One region of the Shewanella sp. 10N.286.51.B2 genome, then DNA from elsewhere that is predicted to be linked to it. Evidence: predicted binding sites of a transcription regulator. Region 1 holds the regulator's gene; each other region holds the start of a gene.

Region 1 (5,348 bases):
TCACCCGCTTGCTCATGATCAATCAGTTGCCATAACACTTGACGAGTTTTCGGCGGTGATGATTCAAGAATTAATGCGACATCGGAGGCGGCCATGTCATGAAGCATATTTCTGACATGAACAAACATACCGCTACCTAATGCTTGTGTAAGCTGATTAAGACGTTGTTCGGTCAGTTCGCTGTCGATGACTTCAATACCCATTGGCTACTCCTGAAAAGACGATGATGAAATGTTAACTTAACTCACCGGAAAGAATGAAGAAATTTCTAATATCTGATGGCTTGATGCGCAATTCATAAATACGCTAATACTGCTTGGTGGTGTGTTGAGTATAGCTAATAAAATAATGGTAAAGGTGAGTCGCTGTGTTTCCTTGGAGATGTTACTGGGCGCAGGCGGTTAGCTTTCTTCGTCAAATTTATCGTTGATTAACTTGCATACGGCCTCAAGGGCTTTTTCTGCATCACGGCCTTGAGCTTCAACAGTAATGATTTTACCAATGCCACTTTCTAACATTAATAACCCCAATACACTGGCAGCACTGGCTTGTTTCTCACCTTGGATAAGGGTGATAGTTGCGTCAAACTCGGTAGCTAAAATTGCCAATTTAGTCGCCGCTCGCGCATGCAAGCCTAGCTTGTTACTGATGGTAATTTGCTTTGAATAGGCCACCGTTTTGGCTGGCGTTGTGGTTAGCTTATTCAATGCCAAGCTCTCTATGGCGGGCGCTGACTTTGTGCTTAGAGTTGTTGAAACGTTTAGCGAGCTGATCGGCAATATAAACCGAACGGTGCTGACCGCCAGTACAACCAATGGCAATGGTCAGGTAGCTGCGGTTATTACGCTCTAAATGTGGCATCCAAGTGTCAAAAAGGTTTTCAATTTGCCAGATAAACTTATTCACCAAAGGCTGTCGCTCTAAGAACTCTTGCACGGGCGCATCTAGGCCTGTGTAGGGCCTTAACTCAAGCTCCCAGTGCGGATTCGGTAAAAAGCGCACATCAAACATAAAGTCTGCTTCAGCCGGCATGCCATGCTTAAAGCCAAATGACTCAAAATGTACCACTAATTCTTTATCAACACTGCCTAGCAAGATTTGCCGAACATGATCGCTCAATTCGTAGATATTAGTTTGCGAGGTGTCGATATAGTGATCAACCATTTTGGCTATGGGTTCGAGTAACCGCCCCTCAAGCTTAATGGCTTCTTGTAACGAAATTTGATTCTTAGACAGTGGGTGTAATCGGCGGGTCTCACTAAAACGCTTCAGTAACACTTTATCGTTGGCGTTTAAAAAGAAACTGGTAATGCTGGTATCGTCAGACAGTAAAGCAATTTGCTCTTTGAGTACTTTGCCTTGCTCTTCGATATTACGCACATCGACGCTAATGGCGACAAGCTCGTTACTATCTTTAAGCTGTTCAAGCAGGCTGCCAATCAGTGGCAGTGGCAGGTTATCAACACAGTAATAACCTAAATCTTCAAGCACTCTCAGTGCGACTGATTTTCCTGAACCTGAACGTCCCGATACGATGACAAGTTTCATGCAGTAATAACCTGATAAAGTTCTGTAGCGTCATGACTCTTTCGAAGTCGTTTAAGTATCAATTTATCACTGAGTTTCTCTGCCATGCTAGATAATGTGCTTAGGTGTTGCTGGCACTGATCTGCAGGTACAAGAAGCGCAAATAAAATATCTACAGGTTGCTTGTCTATGGCATCAAAGGCGATTGGCTCTTCGCATTTGATTAAAATAGCAATGGGTTCTTCGATATTATCTAAGCGCCCATGTGGAATTGCTATGCCATTTCCTATACCTGTACTGCCCATTTTTTCACGCGCTATTAGACTTTCAAAAATAGCCTGTGAAGAAAGGGTTGGGTACTGGGCAGCCATTAAATTGCTGATTAATTCCAGTACCTTTTTCTTACTGCCCGGAGTGGCACAGGTAGTGCACGCCGGCTGCAGGATGGTACGAAGTTCCATCGTTAATGCTTAGTGAGTTTCTCTTTATGTTTAATTACCTGACGGTCTAGCTTATCTATCAGGGCGTCTATTGCCACATACATATCAGCGTTACGCGATACAGCAAACACTTCACCGCCTTTTAGGTGCAGTTTGGCTTCGGCAATCTGTTGTAGCTTTTGAACATCGAGCACAACGTGAACATTATTGATCTGTTCGAAGTGTCGTTCAAGCTTTGAAAATTTTGTTTGCACGTATTCCCGTAAAGATTGAGTTATTTCAATATGGTTTCCAGTCAGGTTAATTTGCATAGGTCATCCTCCAATAACAAAAGTTATAAGCTTTTGCGTTGGTTTGAGGGAGGGATGAGCATTGCCTCTCGATATTTGGCTATCGTACGTCGAGCAACGTTAATCCCTTGTTCAGCCAATAGTGTCGCCATTTTACTATCACTAAGAGGCTTTTTCGGGTTTTCTGCAGCTACGAGCTTTTTAATAAATGCGCGAATTGCTGTAGAAGAGCATTCTCCACCATCATCGGTACTTACATGGCTTGAGAAAAAATATTTTAGTTCAAAAAGTCCACGGGGGGTATGCATGTATTTTTGGGTCGTGACCCGTGAAATGGTCGACTCGTGCATTTCAACCGCTTCAGCAATATCATTGAGCACCATCGGCTTCATGGCTTCTTCACCGAACTCAAAGAAACCTTGCTGAAATTGTACGATACAGTTAGCCACTTTTAGTAAGGTTTCATTACGGCTATCGATGCTTTTGATAAACCATTTGGCTTCTTGTAAATGACCACGAATAAATTGGCTGTCAGCTTGGCTTGAACCGCCTTTGGCCATAGCTGCATATTGCTGATTAACGCCAATTTTAGGCATGTTATCGGGATTTAGCTCGACCACCCAGCGACCATTCTTTTTAAGTACAGTAACATCAGGAATGACGTACTCATCTTTAATGGGGGTAATTTGCAAGCCTGGACGTGGATTGAGCGTTTGAATAAATTCAATGGCTTCACGTAAATCATCTTCTTTAAGCTTGGTTTTACGCATCAGTAACCTAAAGTCACGACCGGCGATTAAATCAAGATGATCTTTAATCAGTAACTTAACATTATCTATGCAAGGAATTTCATTAGGGTATTGGCCTAATTGAATTAATAGACACTCACTTAAATCTCGCGCTGCAATGCCGACGGGATCGAAGTGTTGTACCCGTTTAAGTACAGCTTCAACTTCATCGAGTTCGATATCGTCAGTGCCTAAGGATTGCAAAATGTCTTCAACGCTCTGGGTGAGGTAACCGCGCTCATCAATGGCATCAATAATGGCGGTTGCAATCACCAAGTCATTTTCAGAAAAGGGAGTGAGGTTTTTTTGCCATTCAAGATGCTCATACAAGCCTTCACTGGTTTCGCCTTGAAACGGCATATCATTACCGCTCGATACTGCGCCAGAGCCAGAAGTCGGCGAGGCGGTATACACCTCATCCCATGTGGTATCCATAGGGAGTTCTTCAGGCATAGAATCTTTAGTGAGCGATTCAGTGGTATCAACCGTTGAGGTGTCTTTTTCTATGGTGACTTGGCTATTATCACTAAAATCGGTGTCAGTTTGCAGGGCGTTTTCTTTTACGGGCTCTTTGGCTTTAGTGAATTCGTCTTCAAGCTCTAATAGCGGGTTTGAATCAAGTGCTTGTTGAATTTCTTGCTGTAGCTCCAATGAGGAAAGTTGCAATAAGCGAATCGCTTGTTGCAACTGTGGGGTCATGGTTAAGTGTTGACCCATTTTGAGTTGGAGTGAGGCTTTCATGTACCGCTTGTCCCTAATTGAATTACATCATCGCGACGAACAGTGTGGGCGCTAGTTTATGATCCTAGAAAAATAGACTAGATTAAGGTTTGTTGTTGGCCGCGAATGCCATACTAAAAACTGAATAGTGCTAACTATAGCTTGAATTGTTCACCTAAGTATACCGACCTAACTTGCTGATTGACTAAGATCTCAGCAGGTGTTCCTTCAGCAATCAAGTTTCCGTGACTCACAATATATGCTCGCTCACACACATCAAGTGTTTCACGGACATTATGGTCGGTAATTAGCACCCCTAAACCACGGCTTTTAAGTTGTTGAATAATTTTCTTGATGTCGATTACTGAGATAGGATCTACCCCTGCAAAAGGTTCATCTAATAAAATAAACTTAGGATTTGCCGCTAATGCGCGTGCAATTTCAACTCGGCGACGCTCACCTCCCGATAACGCCATACCTTGGCTATCACGGATATGAGTTATGTTAAATTCTTCTAATAAATGTTCCAGTTCTTCAATGCGCTGCTCATTTGATAAGCTTTTGCGAGTTTGAAGCACTGCCATTATATTATCGTGTACTGTGAGCTTACGAAAAATACTGGCTTCTTGAGGTAAGTAGCCAATGCCTTTTCGGGCGCGCAAATGCATTGGATCTGCGGTTAAATCATCTTCATCGATCAGAATGCGGCCCTTATCACTTTTGACTAGGCCTACGACCATATAAAAGGTGGTGGTTTTACCCGCACCATTAGGGCCAAGTAAGCCAACAATTTGGCCGGTTTTTACCGTCAGGCTGACATCTTTTACTACCTGGCGACTTTTATAACTCTTAGCGAGATTTTCAGCGGTTAACGTAATTTGGGTCATTAGTCATTTTGCTCAGCTGCTGGGGCTGACAATGTCGCCTGCGCCTCAGCGTTAAGTGATTCAGTTACTTCGGGTGTTTCAGTTGAGTTCACAGCCTCTACAGCAGATAAATTGTTGTTTTCAATTATAGCTGGTGGCGTGTCATCACCGGGTTTAGCGCTGTCTGGTAAATGTGGTTGCTCATCTTTTTTCTTTTCAGAATCAATCAAGTCTGGGTGACTTTCTGGTTGAAAAATAGTGATAACCCGATCTTCACCAGTACCGGTGCTTTCAGCAATTAACTGCTGCTTTTCAATGTTGTAGCTAATTAGGTTACCAGTAACCTGGCTGCCAGCTTGGTCCAATTTAGCATTACCCGTTAAGGTTAAAATGCTAGTGGCAAGCTCATATTTAATTTCATCGGCACTGGCAGTACCAATACGGCCATCATCTAACTCTTGGGAAAATGTCGCAGGGTTACCTGTGGCAACCATGGTTTTTTGGGTGCCGCTTTCGGTGCCAAATGCGCGTAATTCGTCGGCATTAATGTTAATCGACCCTTGAGTCACATTAACTGGGCCATAGAAGATGACCTGATTGTTTTTTATGTCAGCTTTTTGGCTCACAGCTGCGACTTTAAGCTCTTGCTGTAAATCGCCTTCTTTTGCATAGGCGCTGGCAATACTGACTACACTGAGTAGTGAGGCAATCAAAAGT
Region 2 (5,348 bases), on a different contig from region 1:
AATACGACTCCGTCGCGGATCCGCTTATTATTGGCGATGGCCATCACCATTGCCGTTGCGCCGGTACTGCCAAAAACAACATATGTGGAGCTATTTTCATTAACTGCAGTATTTGTTTCAGCTCAGCAGATTTTAGTGGGCACAGCTATTGGTTTTGTGACCATTTTAGTGATGCAAACTTTTGTATTAACAGGGCAAATTATTGGTATGCAAACCAGTTTAGGCTTCGCTTCCATGGTGGACCCAGGCTCCGGTGAGCAAACCCCGGTAGTGGGTAACTTCTTTTTATTGCTGGCGACCTTGATTTTTTTAAGTGTAGATGGTCATTTATTGATGTTTAAAATGCTGGTGGCCAGCTTTGAAACCATTCCGGTTTCAACCGAAGGCTTTAGCATTGCCAATTATAAAAAACTTACCGAGTTTGGCAGTTATATGTTTGGCGCGGCGTTAACCATGTCAATATCAGCGATTGTGGCATTATTGCTTATTAACCTCTCGTTTGGAGTAATGACCCGGGCTTCACCGCAGTTGAATATTTTTGCCATCGGTTTTCCAGTGACTATGGTCAGTGGCTTATTTATTCTCTGGCTGACCCTAGGCCCTATCATGTCTCATTTTGATCAGGTGTGGCTGCAAGCCCAGCTGCTGATGTGTGATATTTTACAACTGACCTGTCACATTGACGGTTCCATAAGCCAGTAGGGACAAGATGGCAGAAGATACCGGTCAAGAACGCACCGAGGACCCCACCGCCAAGCGACTGGAACAGTCCCGTGAAAAAGGTCAGGTCGCCCGCTCTAAAGAGTTAGGAACCGCAGCAGTATTATTAGCATCTGCTGTGGGGTTTGCGTTTGTTGGCCAAGATCTGGCGCGCAGCTTACACAGCGTGATGACGCAAATGCTCACCATGGAGCGGGATCAGATCTATGACACCAACTCTATGTTCCTAGTTTGGGGGGTTATTGGCGCTGAGCTTGCTTGGCCATTATTCAGTTTCATTGCTTTTCTCGCCTTTATTGCCTTCCTTGGCAATATTGTCTTAGGCGGTATTACTTTTTCAGTTAAAGCTTTTATGCCTAAGGGCAGTAAAATGAACCCTGCTAAAGGCTTTAAAAGAATGTTTGGCACCCAGGCCTTAGTTGAACTAACTAAAGGTATTGCTAAATTTTTGGTGGTGGCAATATCGGCGTATTTTTTATTGTCGTTTTATTTTTACGATATTTTGACCTTATCTATGGGTCATTTACCGGGAAATATTTACCACGCGCTGGATCTATTGGTATGGATGTTTATTTTATTGTGTTCATCAATGCTATTGATCGTGGTGATTGATGTGCCATTTCAAATATGGAACCACAATAAACAGCTTAAAATGACCAAACAAGAAGTTAAAGACGAGTATAAAGACTCTGAAGGTAAGCCTGAAGTAAAAGGCCGTATTAGGCAATTGCAGCATGAGATGGCCAATAAACGCATGATGTCTGAAGTGCCCAATGCCGATGTGATTGTGGTTAACCCAGAGCATTACGCTGTGGCAGTAAAATATGATGCCAGTCGTTCATCTGCGCCATTTTTAGTGGCAAAAGGGGTTGATGATGTGGCCTTTAAAATTCGCGAAATAGCCCGAGAGCACGAAGTGCCAATTGTATCAGCGCCGCCGCTAGCCAGAGCCATATATCATACAACTAAAATTGACCAACAGGTACCGGAAGGACTATTTACCGCCATTGCACAAATCTTAGCTTACGTATTTCAGTTAAAACAATACCAAAAGGGTCGCGGTAAACGTCCAAAACCTATTCCGCTCAATCAACCTATTCCGGATGATTTAAAACATTAGCTGCGGTGTTTTTAGGCACTCAAACCGCAACAGCTGCTATTAACTAATAGCTTGGCTTAGTAATTGCATTTCGCTGATGTCAGCGTCAAAAATATTACGAAAGGGTTTACGGTTAATGGATGTAAAGACAGCGCTAGGTCAAGCAAAGCAAATACGATTTAGCACATTCAAAGGTATTGGTACCCCTTTATTGGTGCTGGCTGCATTAGGTATGGTGGTATTGCCGATGCCGCCATTTCTGCTTGATATTCTATTCTCCTTTAACATTTCCCTCGCTTTAATCGTGTTACTTGTCGCTATTTATAGTGATCGCCCACTAGATTTTGCCGCATTTCCGACTGTTTTACTGGTGGCCACCTTATTACGCTTAGCATTGAATGTGGCCTCAACACGAATAGTGTTACTTGAGGGGCATAACGGTGGTGACTCCGCGGGTAAAGTGATTGAAGCCTTTGGTTCGGTGGTGATTGGCGGTAACTATGCTGTGGGTTTAGTGGTGTTTTTAATCCTGATCATCATCAACTTTGCCGTAGTAACCAAAGGTGCGGGGCGTATTTCAGAAGTGAGCGCGCGTTTTACCTTGGACGCCATGCCGGGTAAACAGATGGCCATTGATGCCGATTTAAATGCCGGCACATTAACTCAAGATCAGGCACGTATTCGCCGTGCTGAAGTGACGAAAGAAGCTGACTTTTATGGCGCGATGGACGGTGCGTCAAAATTTGTGAAAGGGGATGCTATTGCTGGGATTATGATTCTGGTGATTAATATCCTTGGCGGTTTTGTCATCGGCATGGTGCAGCACGGCTTGGATTTTTCAAGCGCGGTGGAGATTTATACCTTACTGACCATTGGTGATGGTTTGGTGGCGCAAATACCCGGATTGCTTTTATCTATCGCCGCCGCCTTGATGGTGACGCGCCAAAATGAGTCTGGCGATATGGGCGGGATGATGATCAGCCAAATGTTCCATAGTCCTAAGTCTATGGCCATTGCATCAGCCGTGCTTTTTGTTATGGGTGTTGTACCTGGTATGCCACATTTCGCGTTTTTAACGTTTGCATTTATTACCGCAGGCGCAGCTTACTTTATTTATAAACGCAATAACGACAATAAAACCCTTGCGCTAGAAAAAGCAGTTAAAGGCCCAAGCGATGTCAAAGAGGCTGAGCCCAAAGAGCTAAGCTGGGAAGATGTACATCATGTAGACACCATTGGCCTTGAAGTGGGCTATCGACTTATTCCGCTGGTAGATAAAGGTCAAGGCGGCGAGTTACTCAGTCGAATTAAAGGGGTACGTAAAAAATTATCGCAGGAATTGGGCTTTTTGGTACCGGCAGTGCATATTCGTGACAACTTAGATTTATCCCCCAACTGCTATCAAATATCCTTAATGGGCGTGGTAGTTGGCGAAGCAGAAGTAAGACATGATTGCGAGTTAGCGATTAATCCAGGTCAGGTTTACGGCAAGCTTGATGGCATAGAGACCAAAGATCCAGCTTTTGGTTTAGAAGCCGTTTGGATAGCTCCAGCGCAACGTGAACATGCGCAAACATTAGGTTATACCGTGGTTGATACCGCGACTGTTGTTGCTACTCATATAAGCCAGTTACTGACCAATAATGCGGCTAAATTATTGGGCTATGAAGAAGTGCAGCAGTTAATGGATATGCTATCGAAAAACTCGCCGAAGTTAGTGGATGGCTTTATACCAGACGTTATGCCGCTAGGTTCAGTGGTAAAAGTGATGCAAAACCTTCTTAATGAAGGAGTTTCTATCCGAGACTTGCGCACAATCGTGCAAACACTGTTAGAATACGGCAGCAAAAGTAATGATACTGAAGTGTTAACCGCTGCAGTACGTATTGCCTTGAAACGAATGATAGTGCAAGAGATCTCTGGGCCCGAATTGGAAATCCCTGTCATAACATTGGCGCCAGAGTTGGAACAGATGTTGCACAAGTCTATGCAGGCAACCGGCGGTGAAGGGCCCAATATTGAGCCAGGCCTTGCAGAACGTATGCAGAAGTCATTATTAGATGCTTCTCAGAAGCAAGAAATGGTCGGTCAACCAGCCATTTTATTGACATCAGGCATGCTTAGGTCAACTTTGTCGCGGTTTGTGAAATACACCATTCCTAATTTACGGGTTATTTCTTACCAAGAAATACCCGATGAAAAGCAAATACGCATAGTATCTGCAGTTGGGCAATAGCAATGACTTTCAGTTTGAAAGAGGTACGTAGTGAAAATTAAACGATTTTTTGCCAAGGATATGCGCTCAGCATTAGCTCAAGTCAAAGAGACTTTGGGCTCTGACGCGGTGATCATGTCGAATAAGAAAGTAACTGGTGGCATCGAAATTGTTGCAGCAGTTGACTACGATGAGCCTAAAGTTGATGTTGCAGTAAAATCGCCCGTTGCAGCCTTTATGAATGTGACTGAAGACCGTGTGTCAATTGGTGCTAATAAACCTGCTATTAAAGCACACACTAAAGTCAGCCCACCGCCAGTAGCTGATTCATTACAGGCGTTATTAGAAAAGCAGCATAGCCGCCTGCAGCAACAAATTTCCCAGCAACATGAAGAGCCGGAATTACCAGATTGGGCTAAACAGTTAGAAGCAAGCAAACCTGCAGCTAAAGAACCAAGACAGCATCAGCAACACATTGAGCCGTCTAGATCTCCAAATAAAGGTCATTCAGCTGAAATGGAAGCAATGCGCGAAGAGATGGCGTCACTGCGTGGTTTGCTAACTCATCAAGTTTCTTCATTAATGAAAGAACAGAAAAAACGCACCGATCCTGTGGGCGCGATGCTTGAAAGTAAATTAATTGCCGCAGAGTTCTCGCCTGCTGTCGCTGCCAAGTTATCCAGCCTAAGTCAGCAGTTTTCTCCCGCCGATTTAGTCAGAGCCTTACCCCAAAGTTTGGCCAACCTGCTCGATAACCAAGGTGACGATATTGTGCGCACTGGTGGCGTAGTCGCATTTGTCGGTCCAACTGGTGTCGGCAAAACCACTTCATTGGCTAAAATTGCTGCCAGATTTGCCGCTCATCATGGCCCAGAACAAGTTGCGTTAATTACCACAGATCATTATCGTATTGGAGCCTTTGAGCAATTGGCAACTTATGGCAAAATAATGGGCTGTCCAGTTAAACAAGCACATGATTTAACTGAATTAGAACAAATTCTTTATCAGTTTAAGAATCGTAAGTTAGTATTGATTGACACTGCGGGTATGGGGCAACGAGATTTACGCCTTTATCAGCAGTTAGATGATTTGATGGCAAACACCAGAATACCCATTCGTAGTTATTTGGTGATGTCGGCAACCTCTCAACGAAGAGTGTTACTCGATGCCGTAGAACATTTTAAAAGAATCCCGTTATCTGGGTGTATACTGACAAAATTAGATGAGTCAGTATCTATTGCTGGCGCATTAAGTGTATTAATCCAAAATGGGTTGCCACTAAGTTATGTTACTGATGGGCAACGTGTTCCAGAA
Region 3 (5,348 bases), on a different contig from region 1:
GCCGCTTTAAGGTTGAAATAGGGCTTATCATTTTTAGCGGTTTCTTTAGTGAATTTATCTTCGCTTTGAGAATTGACTTGCACCGAGGCGATACCATTATTAGCGCCACTTTTAGCGGCATATAGCTCACTGGTCAGTATCACCTCGCCATTGCCAGCCTTTAATGCAAACTTGAACTGACCATTATTGCCTTTGCTTAACTCGAACCATCCAGACATAACACGCTCCTAATTACAGTGCTTATAGTGCTTATAGTGCATATAGTTAGTGCATACCAAAAATGGTATGCACTATGTTTTATGAAATTAAGTCTAGTAAAAAGAACGTTTAGCGGTAGCAACTTTAGTTTGAGTTTCAGCAATAAAATGGAAGGTGCTTGAGCGTTACAAACTTGAACTGAAAATCCGAAGGATAGCGAACGATCAATAAAAAATATGGTCTCCCCACAAGGACTCGAACCCTGATCGATCGCTTAGGAGGCGACTGCTCTATCCTGTTGAGCTATAGGGAGACTAAGCGCAATTATACAAGTTTTAATCTTGATTAAAAGGCTTTAAATTTAGTTGCTTAAATCTTAATCACGATATCTTGTATTTGAATATTCCCTGTTGCGTCTATGCCTTGTAATACTGCGGTGGCACTTTCTTCTGATACTTGATCAATAGTGACTGTTGCGCGGTTTGGTGTGGCAACGGCGCGCATTAAATTCACTCTGTCTGGGATATTTTGTTGCAATACAATTTGAAAGCTATCACCGGCTCTCACATGGTGCTTACGGCCTAAGTTAATAATTATTCTATTGCCTTGTTTAGCCACAATTTGTCCCAGCAGCGGGCGACAATTTAGCAAATTATCAATGTCAGCAGTGCTTTGCTGCATAAGCTGGTTAACCGTTTGGCCATAGCTTGAGCGCCAAAAACGTTTAGTGGTGGGTGATACGGTTTCGTCACGTTTAAACTCCCACTGCGCCTGTGCTGAGTAATCTTTACTCCAGACTTTTTCACCGCTAATAGCGTGATACAAAGTTAACTTAAAGCTGATTTGTCTTTGTGGATAGCCGTGAAATAAGCCAAATATTAATCCTGAGGTGGGCTCGGTTGACATATCGAGGATTTCTGGTTGTAAGATATATTGGCTATCGGTGATTTCGCCTAACCAACTTGGGATGCGATTACCTTTAAAATTGATTAACTCATTGCTGTGATCGAGTGCTTCATCGGCGTGAATGCGGGCAAAGCTATTATGGGAGTGACTATTTAGTAGCACGCCATACTGTTGTGATAGTGCTTGAGTAAAGTTTAATAACTGACCATAACGTAATTGAGCGCGATCTTGAATACTGGCCTGAGGCACCATTATTGCCGCTCTTAATTGCTGACCTCGGCATTGCTGAGCTGAGTCGTCTTGAAGATCTAATCTTAGTAATACAGTAATGTCAGTGCTGGTGAGCATTTCAGATACCAGTTCAATATTATTGTCTTGTCCTATATGACTAAACTGAAATGCATCTTGGCTTAACTGCCCCTGACCCGAGATGTATTGACTATTAACGTTAACACCAACCCCAGCTTGCATGCTGGCATAGCTTAGCGCTTGGCTGATCGCCACTTCACGCGCCTTATCTACATTGCCATTAATGATATTCGCATGGCCTGTTACTTCAATAATTTCAGCTTTTAACGGCAGACTCAAGATACTGACAAACAGCAATATGGCTGCGGAGTAGAGTCGCTGGGTTGTTTTACTGCATATTTTCATATTAATCACTTGCTTAAAGATAACGATGAACGACTAATACAGTGCCAAGTTTATGGCGTTAAAGTACTAGGAGCGATTGTTTGAGAATAAATGCAAATAATGTGCCTGTTATTGGTTTTCAATATATAAGTCGTTAAGCCAATGCTGAAAGGGATTAATTATCTAAAGTTTTTATCCTGATTGCCGATAGTGTTTTTAGAATTCATTTTTAACCTTTAGGCCTCAAACGCCTTAGCCCATAGCAATGCTTGAGTTAAATACAGGAATGCAATATGCGCCGAATTGGTTTACTTCCAATCATGATGTTGATGACAGCTTGTGCTGGCTCACAACCGACAGAGTATGATGATTTATCTTATGTCAATGAAGGCTATGAGATGAATTTTTGGTATGAGTCTGAGCCCAAAACGGATCATGTTATTCGCTACGATATTCAGCAGTCAGGCATAGCGCCCAAAGCTGGGGTTAACCGCTTGGCGGAAAAAATTGTCAATGAATTAGTGCTACAAAACGACAGCTTACGAGCTGATCAACCACTGCTGATCACCACACCTGTCATGCTTGATGATTACGGACAAACTAATTTGCTGGGGCAGCAATTGCAGCAAGGCATGTTGACTGCATTTCATGCCAATGAATTTAATCTTGTTGATATGAATGTGGCTAGTTCACTTCGCGCCACTGCGGAGGGTGAGTTTATTTTAAGCCGCGACTGGAAGCAGCTTGCCACAGATTTAGCGGTATCCCATGTGGTCGTAGCCACAATGGGCACTACCTCAGAGGGTGTGGTGGTCAATGCCAGAATTGTCAATACTAGCAATAATCGAGTAGTGTCAGCGGTACAAACCTTTGTTAAAACCCACAGCCTGCCAGGCTATTTAACACCTGCCAATAAGGTGATTTCAAAAGACGGCATCTTGTATCGAAACGAGCATGCAGGTATGGCAAGCGTGACTATTTTAGGAGATAACCAATGAAGGCAATACTGTTTGCAGCCCTGACAGCAGCCCTCACCTTGTCCGGGTGTGCGGTAAACGACAAGTATGTGCAATGGGAAACCGAGGCGCCTAAACAATTTCCTAAACTAACCGCTATTGGTTATGCGCCGTTAGCAACGCAACCGGCAACAGAGCAATCTCACAAGGTGTTAATGGCGATGCAAGCGTCTAAAATTGCCGCTTATCGTGAACTGGCTGAGCAAGTGTATGGCCAGCAGATTGATGCCAGTAGCCAGGTCGATGATTGGTTGCTGAATAAGCAAACCGTTACCGCCAGTGTCTCGGGCATGATTAAAGGCGCTAAAGTGGTCAAAAGCTATCCGGCTGGTGATATGTATGTGACTGAGTTAGAACTGGATTTTTCACAGGTATGGAGCCTATATCAGCAGCAAAATAGGCCTAGAACGATTAAGCATGTGACTTACTTTTAGTTAAATTTAATTATTTAAATCCAGTCATTTAAATTAACTTAACTGAAGTACAAAAAAACCGCTCTTTGAGCGGTTTTTTGGTTTTTAAAACACAATCTAGCAACTCGCAGGGCAGTTAATTACCGCCTCGATTATGCTTTAAGGTTTTGCCCTAAAGAGGAAATCGTTGAAGTTCGGCCTTTGTCATTATAGGTCAGGCTTGATGCATTACGGCTCATTTGCAGCGCTTGAGAGAAGCGATTAAGGCTGGCTATATTAAGCTCAATTAAGCTGGCATTTTGACTATTGATGGCCTTGCACTCGTCTAGAATCGCTTTGGCTTCTTCGACTTTAACAATTAGTTCTGGCTCAGCGTTTAATAATGCTTTTTCTGGGTGAGAGGCTAACTTTTCATCATTAAGTTTGAGGTTGTTTAGGCAGTCAACCTTGTCTTTTGCCAGTGACAGTAGTTTATCTGCGTCACGTTCAGTAAGGGCTAATTTTTCTTCAGATACAAGTAATTTCAGCGACGACAAGGTGTCGTGCTGAAAAGATAACAGCTGTAGTAATTCAGTCATAAGTTACTCTTTATTAAAACCCACATTACCCGTTAAGTAATGTGTGGCCGATAATATCAAGAGTAACGATGAGGTTACTCTTGGTCGAAATTTAATCCGTCAAGATCAGCTTCAAAGCTAGCAATGTTAGCAGCTAACTTTTCAGGATCGACTTTGTAGCGACCTTCTGAAATTGCTAATTTAATTGCATCAACTTTGCTTTGGTCAACTTCTGGTAAAGATGCCATATTACTCTGCACTCCCTGCAGCTGCTGCGCTTGTGCAGTAATACTGACCGAATCCGTTTTTACTGGGGCAGCCGTGGTCTTAGCCGCTGAGTCAGCTGTTTGCGTTGTTGCTCCTGCGTCGCGATTGGTGCGCAACTGAGCATGAGAAGCTGTTTTTAGATGGTTAATATCAATTGCCATGTGAGGCTCCAGCGTAATGTTAGGGTTTTCCAAACAGGTTATCGGCCTTGTCAGAAAAAACTTTAGAATATTTTACATTCTAACTTCAACTTCGCCAACGCCTGTGACAATGACATCTAATCGCCTGTTAGAATTGCTATTTCTGACTCTAATAGCATCGCCAATATTACCATCTCTTAGTGCTTCTCCGGCAGTTTTTATTTCAAATGCGTTTGTTTTAGCATAAATAGATACCGAATCTCCTTTGCAAACAAAGCATAAATTATTGTTTAGCAAAGGCGCTTTAGCTGACACACGCCTTTTTGAGCGGGTACCGAGTAATTGTGAGATCTCAGAAAAAAACTGCCCGCGGATACTGTGTTGGTCAACATAGTTAATTGCCACATTATCTGCTGTGATTAACTCACCTTTTTCAATAATTCCCAATGCTGTCACCACTGGATACATAACCTCAACTTTAACCGAGATAAACATTTGCCATGGGTAGTCATAATCAGGGCTGATACAGCTAATTTTGACTGTGTTGGTGCGGCTAATTTCGCGGTCACTGGCCATTTCAACACTAATGGGTGGCAAACATCTTGGCGGTGTTAATCGGCCATCAAGATTTTGCGGGCTAATGTTGATCACCGCATTGGGCTTTTTAGCAATTTTTTTTGCTACTACCTCTTTAGCTAATTCAGTAATGGTCGATAGAGAGTAAGTTATGGTGGCATCTTCACTGGCGTTAACCGGTAAAGATAAAAAAATAATGATCAATAGTAGAATGTTTTTCTTCATAATATTCTAACTAGCTTGATTGGCCAGGTTACCTCTAAACTTCAATTTTAATTAGCAATGATAAGGCTAAACATTCTCAATGTTATCTTTGTCAGAAGTTTGACTTTTTTCATTGAAATCGTCGCTTAAATGCGATGTGACCACAATCAAGCAAAAACTATGCCTATAGCTAAATTTAAGCGCTAAACCAGCAAATTGGCATAAATTACTGTGTTACAATTTGCGAAAATGGTTTTACTGTCGCTTTAAAACACTGATTAACAGTGAACTCTAATAATAAATCCCACTAGGGAAAGCATTCATAAAACAAGGCAGGGTTATGTCGAGCATTCTTGATTCAGTTAATAAACGTACCCAACTGGTAGGCCAAAATAGACTGGAGTTACTGCTTTTTAAACTTAATGGTCGCCAACGTTT
Region 4 (5,348 bases), on a different contig from region 1:
AGATGTAGTATTACGAGACGCCCATCAATCTATTTTAGCCACGCGCTTACGTTTAGACGATATGTTACCTATTGCACCTTTACTGGATAAAATTGGTTTTTGGTCTTTAGAGTCTTGGGGCGGTGCTACGTTTGATTCTTGTATTCGTTATTTAGGCGAAGACCCTTGGGATCGTATCAGAGAGCTGAAAAAGGCGATGCCAAATACACCACAGCAAATGCTATTGCGTGGTCAGAATTTATTAGGCTATCGTCATTACGCCGATGATGTGGTGACCCGCTTTGTTGAGCGTGCCCATACCAATGGTGTTGATGTTTTCAGAATTTTCGATGCCATGAATGATGTGCGTAACTTAGAAACTGCGGTTAAAGCAGTTAAGCAAGTCGGCGGTCATGCACAAGGTACGATTTCATTTACTAGCAGCCCAGTTCATAACGTAGATACTTGGGTTGATATGGCTAAAAACCTTGAAGACATGGGCTGTGACTCACTGTGCATCAAGGATATGGCAGGCTTACTTAAGCCAATGCAAGCTTATGATCTTATCAGCCGTTTAAAATCTCAAACTGACTTAACCGTTTCTATGCATTGTCATGCTACAACGGGTTTAAGTACTGCAACCTATCAAAAAGCCATTGAGGCTGGTGTTGATATTCTTGATACCGCGATTTCAACCATGAGCCAAACCTATGGCCATTCAGCTACTGAAACATTAGTTGCTATGGCAGAAGACTCGGGCCGCGCCACGGGTTACGACATGGCAGCATTAGAAGAAATTGCCGCTTACTTTAGAGAAGTACGTAAGAAATATGCCCGTTTTGAAGGGGCGCTTAAAGGCATTGATTCACGTATTCTTCGTGCACAAGTGCCAGGTGGCATGTTAACTAACATGGAAAACCAGCTCAAAGAGCAGGGCGCTGCAGATAAAATGGATGAGGTGTTAGAAGAGATCCCTCGTGTGCGTGAAGATCTTGGCTTTTTGCCATTGGTTACACCAACCTCGCAAATTGTCGGCACCCAGTCAGTGATTAATGTCTTAATGGGCGAGCGTTATAAAACCTTAGCTAAAGAAACCGAAGGTGTACTGAAAGGCGAATACGGTGCAACGCCGGCTCCGGTTAATGCCGAGCTGCAAGCACGGGTATTAAATGGCGCAGAGGCTATTACTTGTCGCCCTGCAGATTTAATTGAACCTGAATTAGATAAGCTTCGCAGCGAGCTTGCTGACATCGCTAAGAAAGACGGTATTACATTAGCCGCAGAAACTGATGATGATGTAATGACCTATGCCCTATTTAATCAAATTGGTCTTAAGTTCCTGACTAATCGCGGTAACCCTGATGCCTTTGAGCCAGTGCCAAGTGCTGATGATATGGCCGTGCCTGCGGCTAAAGCTGAAAAAGGCGCTGAAACCTACACTGTTAATGTGCAAGGACAAAGCTTTGTGGTTGAGGTAAGCGAAGGAGGCGATATCAGCCAGATCGTGCCGACATCAGCAGCACCTGCTGCCGTTGCTCCAACTGTTGCTGCTGCACCTGTGAGCGATGAAGTGAAAGCCACCATGAATGCACCGCTGTCGGGTAATATTTTTAAAGTATTGGTAAACGATGGCGATCACGTCAATGAAGGTGATGTGGTGTTAATCCTTGAAGCAATGAAAATGGAAACTGAAGTGCGCGCAGCAATAACAGGTTTCATCAAAAATATTTCAGTTAAGCAAGGTGATGCCGTTTCGGTTGGTTCACCATTGTTAGCATTAGCGTAGGAGATAGCATGGAAGGATTACTGGCCTTTTGGTCTGAGACAGGCATTGCTAACTTCGCACTTGATCAATTATTTATGATGGCAATAGGCGGTTTATTACTGTATCTCGCAATAGCAAAAGGCTTCGAGCCATTACTATTATTGCCTATTGGGTTTGGTGCCATACTGGCGAATATTCCAAATGCGGGTTTCACTGAAGAAGGCGGCTTACTTTGGTACGCCTACCATGTGGGCATTGAGACCGGCATATTTCCATTACTGATTTTCATGGGCGTGGGGGCATTAACCGATTTTGGTGCATTAATCGCTAACCCAAAAACCTTATTGTTGGGCGCTGCAGCCCAATTCGGGATATTTGCGACTTTATTAGGTGCAATTGCTCTTAATGTGGTGCCGGGTTTTGAGTTCAGCATGACTGACGCCGCAGCCATTGCGATTATTGGTGGTGCAGATGGTCCAACTGCGATTTTCTTAGCCTCAAAACTAGCCCCTGATTTATTAGGTGCGATTGCTGTTGCAGCTTATTCATACATGGCATTAGTGCCGTTAATTCAGCCGCCAATTATGCGTCTATTAACCAATGAGTCAGAGCGTAGCATCAAAATGGAGCAGCTACGTGAAGTCAGTAAGAAAGAGAAAATTATCTTTCCCTTGATGGTTGTCGGTCTAACGATTTTGTTCCTACCAGCGGCGTCGCCTTTAGTGGGCATGTTCTGTTTAGGTAACTTAATGCGTGAGTCTGGCGTGGTTGATAGACTATCTTCTACCGCGCAAAACGAGCTTATCAATATTGTGACTATCTTTTTAGGTTTAGCTGTAGGCTCTAAATTACAGGCAGAACAGTTCTTACGCATTGAAACCTTGGGTATTCTTATTTTAGGTGCCGTGGCATTTAGTATTGGTACTGCTTCAGGGGTATTAATGGCGAAGTTCATGTCTAAGCTATCTGGTGGCAAAGTTAACCCATTGATTGGCGCAGCAGGAGTTTCTGCAGTGCCGATGGCGGCGCGCGTTGTTAACAAGGTAGGTCTTGAAGCTAATAACCAAAACTTCTTGCTGATGCATGCTATGGGGCCAAACGTGGCTGGTGTATTAGGTAGTGCTGTTGCTGCAGGTGTACTACTTGCGGTATTAGGCTAACCAGAGTTGTTTCAACAAGAGTAACCATCAGCTAATGCGTCTCAATTAGCTTAAGTTAGTGATTCAGATTAGTTACTCGCATTAGTTGCTAAATAAAAGCCACTTAATCACCAGATTAAGTGGCTTTTTTATATCGGTAGCTCAATTTCATTTGCTTATCTATCGGTTTAGTTATCGACACAGCCATGACTTAATCATTTACTCTGCGACTAACACAATCACAATCACAATCACAATCACATACGCAATCACCTACACAGTCAGCAACTAAACCCCAAGTTCCGGTGCTAGTCTAAAGTTAAATGCTGCCCAAAAAAGTGCAACAGTATTTTATCTTGCACCGTTACGGACGCTTAGGGGCAATAGGTTTTTCAGTTGCAAACACATTTAATCATTTATAACAGAGGTTTACATTTATGGCATGGTTACTGAATGGACTATGACAACAATACTCGTCATTGAGACTATTTATTGGTTTAATCTGCAGTTTGTTGAATATTTATGCAGAGCGACAAGATGGAACACATTAACGATAAAGCAAAGGCGCTTTAATTATTCCTTAGGGATAATTAAAGCGCCTTTTTTGTTTTAAGTCATTTTAAACTTAAAAGGGATAAACGATGAACTGGAAAACGTCTTTTAAACAGCTTGCGGTCGCGCTAAGTATTGGTGCAGCGATGCAAGTTAATGTTGCCACTGCAGAAGTAGGCTTTCCTGAAAAAGAAGAGCTGACATTTGGTTTTATTAAACTGACCGATATGGCGCCTATCGCTATCGCTTATGAAAATGGTTATTTCGAAGAAGAAGGCTTATACGTCACCATCGAAGCTCAAGCTAACTGGAAAGTGTTACTGGACGGCGTGATTGATGGCCGCTTAGATGGGGCGCATATGCTAGCAGGTCAGCCTATTGCAGCCACGATTGGTTATGGTACCAAAGCCCATATCATTACGCCTTTTTCAATGGATTTAAATGGTAATGCTATTACTGTATCCAATGATATTTGGGCGCAAATGAAGCCTAACATCGCTAAAAATGCTGATGGTAAACCGGTTCATCCCATTAAAGCAGACTCGCTCAAACCTGTGGTAGATAAATATAACGAGCAAGGTAAGCCCTTTAAAATGGGCATGGTATTTCCAGTCTCTACCCACAACTATGAACTACGTTATTGGTTAGCCGCTGGTGGTATTCACCCCGGTTTTTATGCGCCTCACAAAGGTGATACTTCAGGACAACTTGACGCTGAAGCTTACTTATCTGTTACGCCGCCACCACAAATGCCATCAACCCTTGAAGCTGGCACCATCTATGGCTACTGCGTTGGTGAGCCTTGGAACCAACAAGCGGTATTTAAAGGTATCGGGGTGCCAGTGGTTACCGATTATGAAATTTGGAAAGATAACCCTGAAAAAGTATTTGGTATTACTGCAGAATTTGCTGAAAAGTATCCAAACACCACTATTCGCTTAACTAGAGCATTAATTAAAGCGGCTAAATGGTTAGACGAAAACAACAATGCTAACCGCCCAGCAGCTGTGAAAATCTTATCTCAATCTAACTATGTTGGCGCTGATTACGATGTGATTGCCAATAGCATGACGGGCACCTTTGAATATGAGAAAGGTGATAAGCGCGCGGTGCCTGATTTCAACGTGTTCTTTCGTTATAACGCAACCTACCCATATTACTCAGATGCGATTTGGTACTTAACCCAAATGCGTCGTTGGGGACAGATTTCAGATGATAAGCCTGATACTTGGTACAAAGAGATAGCTGCCAAGGTTTACCGTCCAGATATCTATGCAAAAGCGGCGCAATCGTTAATTGATGATAAAAGTATTGATGCCAAACATTTCCCTGACTTTGCTACTGAAACGGGCTTTAAAAAGCCGCAGCAACATTTTATTGATGACATTGTGTATGACGGTAGTGCACCGAATGCCTATATCAACAAGTTCAGTATCGGATTAAAACAAGGCGACAAACTGTAAGCCTGAGCTTAAGTACTTTATCTCGAGTTTTATGTCGAGTTTGATTCAGATTTTATGCAAGTAAGAGCTATCGAAGTGAGGATAGACCTATGACAACCATTGCAAGATTAGCGCAGAGACTCCCTATGGATAAGTCGGCTGTAACTTCGTTGTTAGCCAAATCAGCGGCAATGAGCAAAGCATTATTATTACCGCTCATCGGTATTACCGTGTTTTTGGTTATTTGGTCAATTACAGCCAATAATATTAATACATCCCTAGGTAAGTTTCCTGGTCCTGTGGCTGTTATAGGTCAGTTCGATGGGCTTTACCAAGAGCATAATGCCGAGCGAGAAAAGGCGGCGGCTTTTTATGAGCGCCAACAAGTTCGCAATAATGCAAGGCTGGCTGCCGATCCCAGTTATCAAGCGAAAACCAGAACGTATACCGGTAAGGAAACCTTCTTCGATC

The links. The regulator sigma-54, encoded in region 1, starts transcription at its own class of promoters, with help from an activator protein. The targets are predictions, from matches to a motif close to GTTGGCACGNNNNTNGNNT.
Region 2: flhA (flagellar biosynthesis protein FlhA) is a predicted target of sigma-54. The motif match lies at 1,891-1,909, and genes of this name have one in related genera.
Region 3: AB4140_RS16085 (flagellar assembly protein T N-terminal domain-containing protein) is a predicted target of sigma-54. The motif match lies at 1,849-1,867, and genes of this name have one in related genera.
Region 4: AB4140_RS03530 (CmpA/NrtA family ABC transporter substrate-binding protein) is a predicted target of sigma-54. The motif match lies at 3,320-3,338, and genes of this name have one in related genera.

The regions. Positions count from the first base shown of each region.
Region 1 covers NZ_JBFRKH010000014.1:150,748-156,095, reverse strand. The annotation lists gene mgtE (magnesium transporter) at 1-203, opposite strand, end outside; gene AB4140_RS04275 (HPr family phosphocarrier protein) at 402-674, opposite strand; gene rapZ (RNase adapter RapZ) at 700-1,548, opposite strand; gene ptsN (PTS IIA-like nitrogen regulatory protein PtsN) at 1,545-1,988, opposite strand; gene hpf (ribosome hibernation promoting factor) at 1,991-2,278, opposite strand; gene AB4140_RS04255 (RNA polymerase factor sigma-54) at 2,302-3,786, opposite strand; gene lptB (LPS export ABC transporter ATP-binding protein) at 3,921-4,652, opposite strand; gene lptA (lipopolysaccharide transport periplasmic protein LptA) at 4,652-5,348, opposite strand, start outside.
Region 2 covers NZ_JBFRKH010000042.1:19,147-24,494, forward strand. The annotation lists gene fliR (flagellar biosynthetic protein FliR) at 1-702, shown strand, start outside; gene flhB (flagellar biosynthesis protein FlhB) at 710-1,840, shown strand; gene flhA (flagellar biosynthesis protein FlhA) at 1,956-4,055, shown strand; gene flhF (flagellar biosynthesis protein FlhF) at 4,086-5,348, shown strand, end outside.
Region 3 covers NZ_JBFRKH010000060.1:31,733-37,080, forward strand. The annotation lists gene AB4140_RS16075 (YegP family protein) at 1-218, opposite strand, end outside; tRNA gene AB4140_RS16080 (tRNA-Arg) at 436-511, opposite strand; gene AB4140_RS16085 (flagellar assembly protein T N-terminal domain-containing protein) at 568-1,758, opposite strand; gene AB4140_RS16090 (FlgO family outer membrane protein) at 2,031-2,735, shown strand; gene AB4140_RS16095 (LPP20 family lipoprotein) at 2,732-3,187, shown strand; gene AB4140_RS16100 (flagella synthesis protein FlgN) at 3,319-3,744, opposite strand; gene flgM (flagellar biosynthesis anti-sigma factor FlgM) at 3,819-4,151, opposite strand; gene flgA (flagellar basal body P-ring formation chaperone FlgA) at 4,224-4,931, opposite strand; gene AB4140_RS16115 (chemotaxis protein CheV) at 5,251-5,348, shown strand, end outside.
Region 4 covers NZ_JBFRKH010000013.1:38,319-43,666, reverse strand. The annotation lists gene oadA (sodium-extruding oxaloacetate decarboxylase subunit alpha) at 1-1,765, shown strand, start outside; gene AB4140_RS03535 (sodium ion-translocating decarboxylase subunit beta) at 1,774-2,904, shown strand; gene AB4140_RS03530 (CmpA/NrtA family ABC transporter substrate-binding protein) at 3,582-4,898, shown strand; gene AB4140_RS03525 (ABC transporter permease) at 5,024-5,348, shown strand, end outside.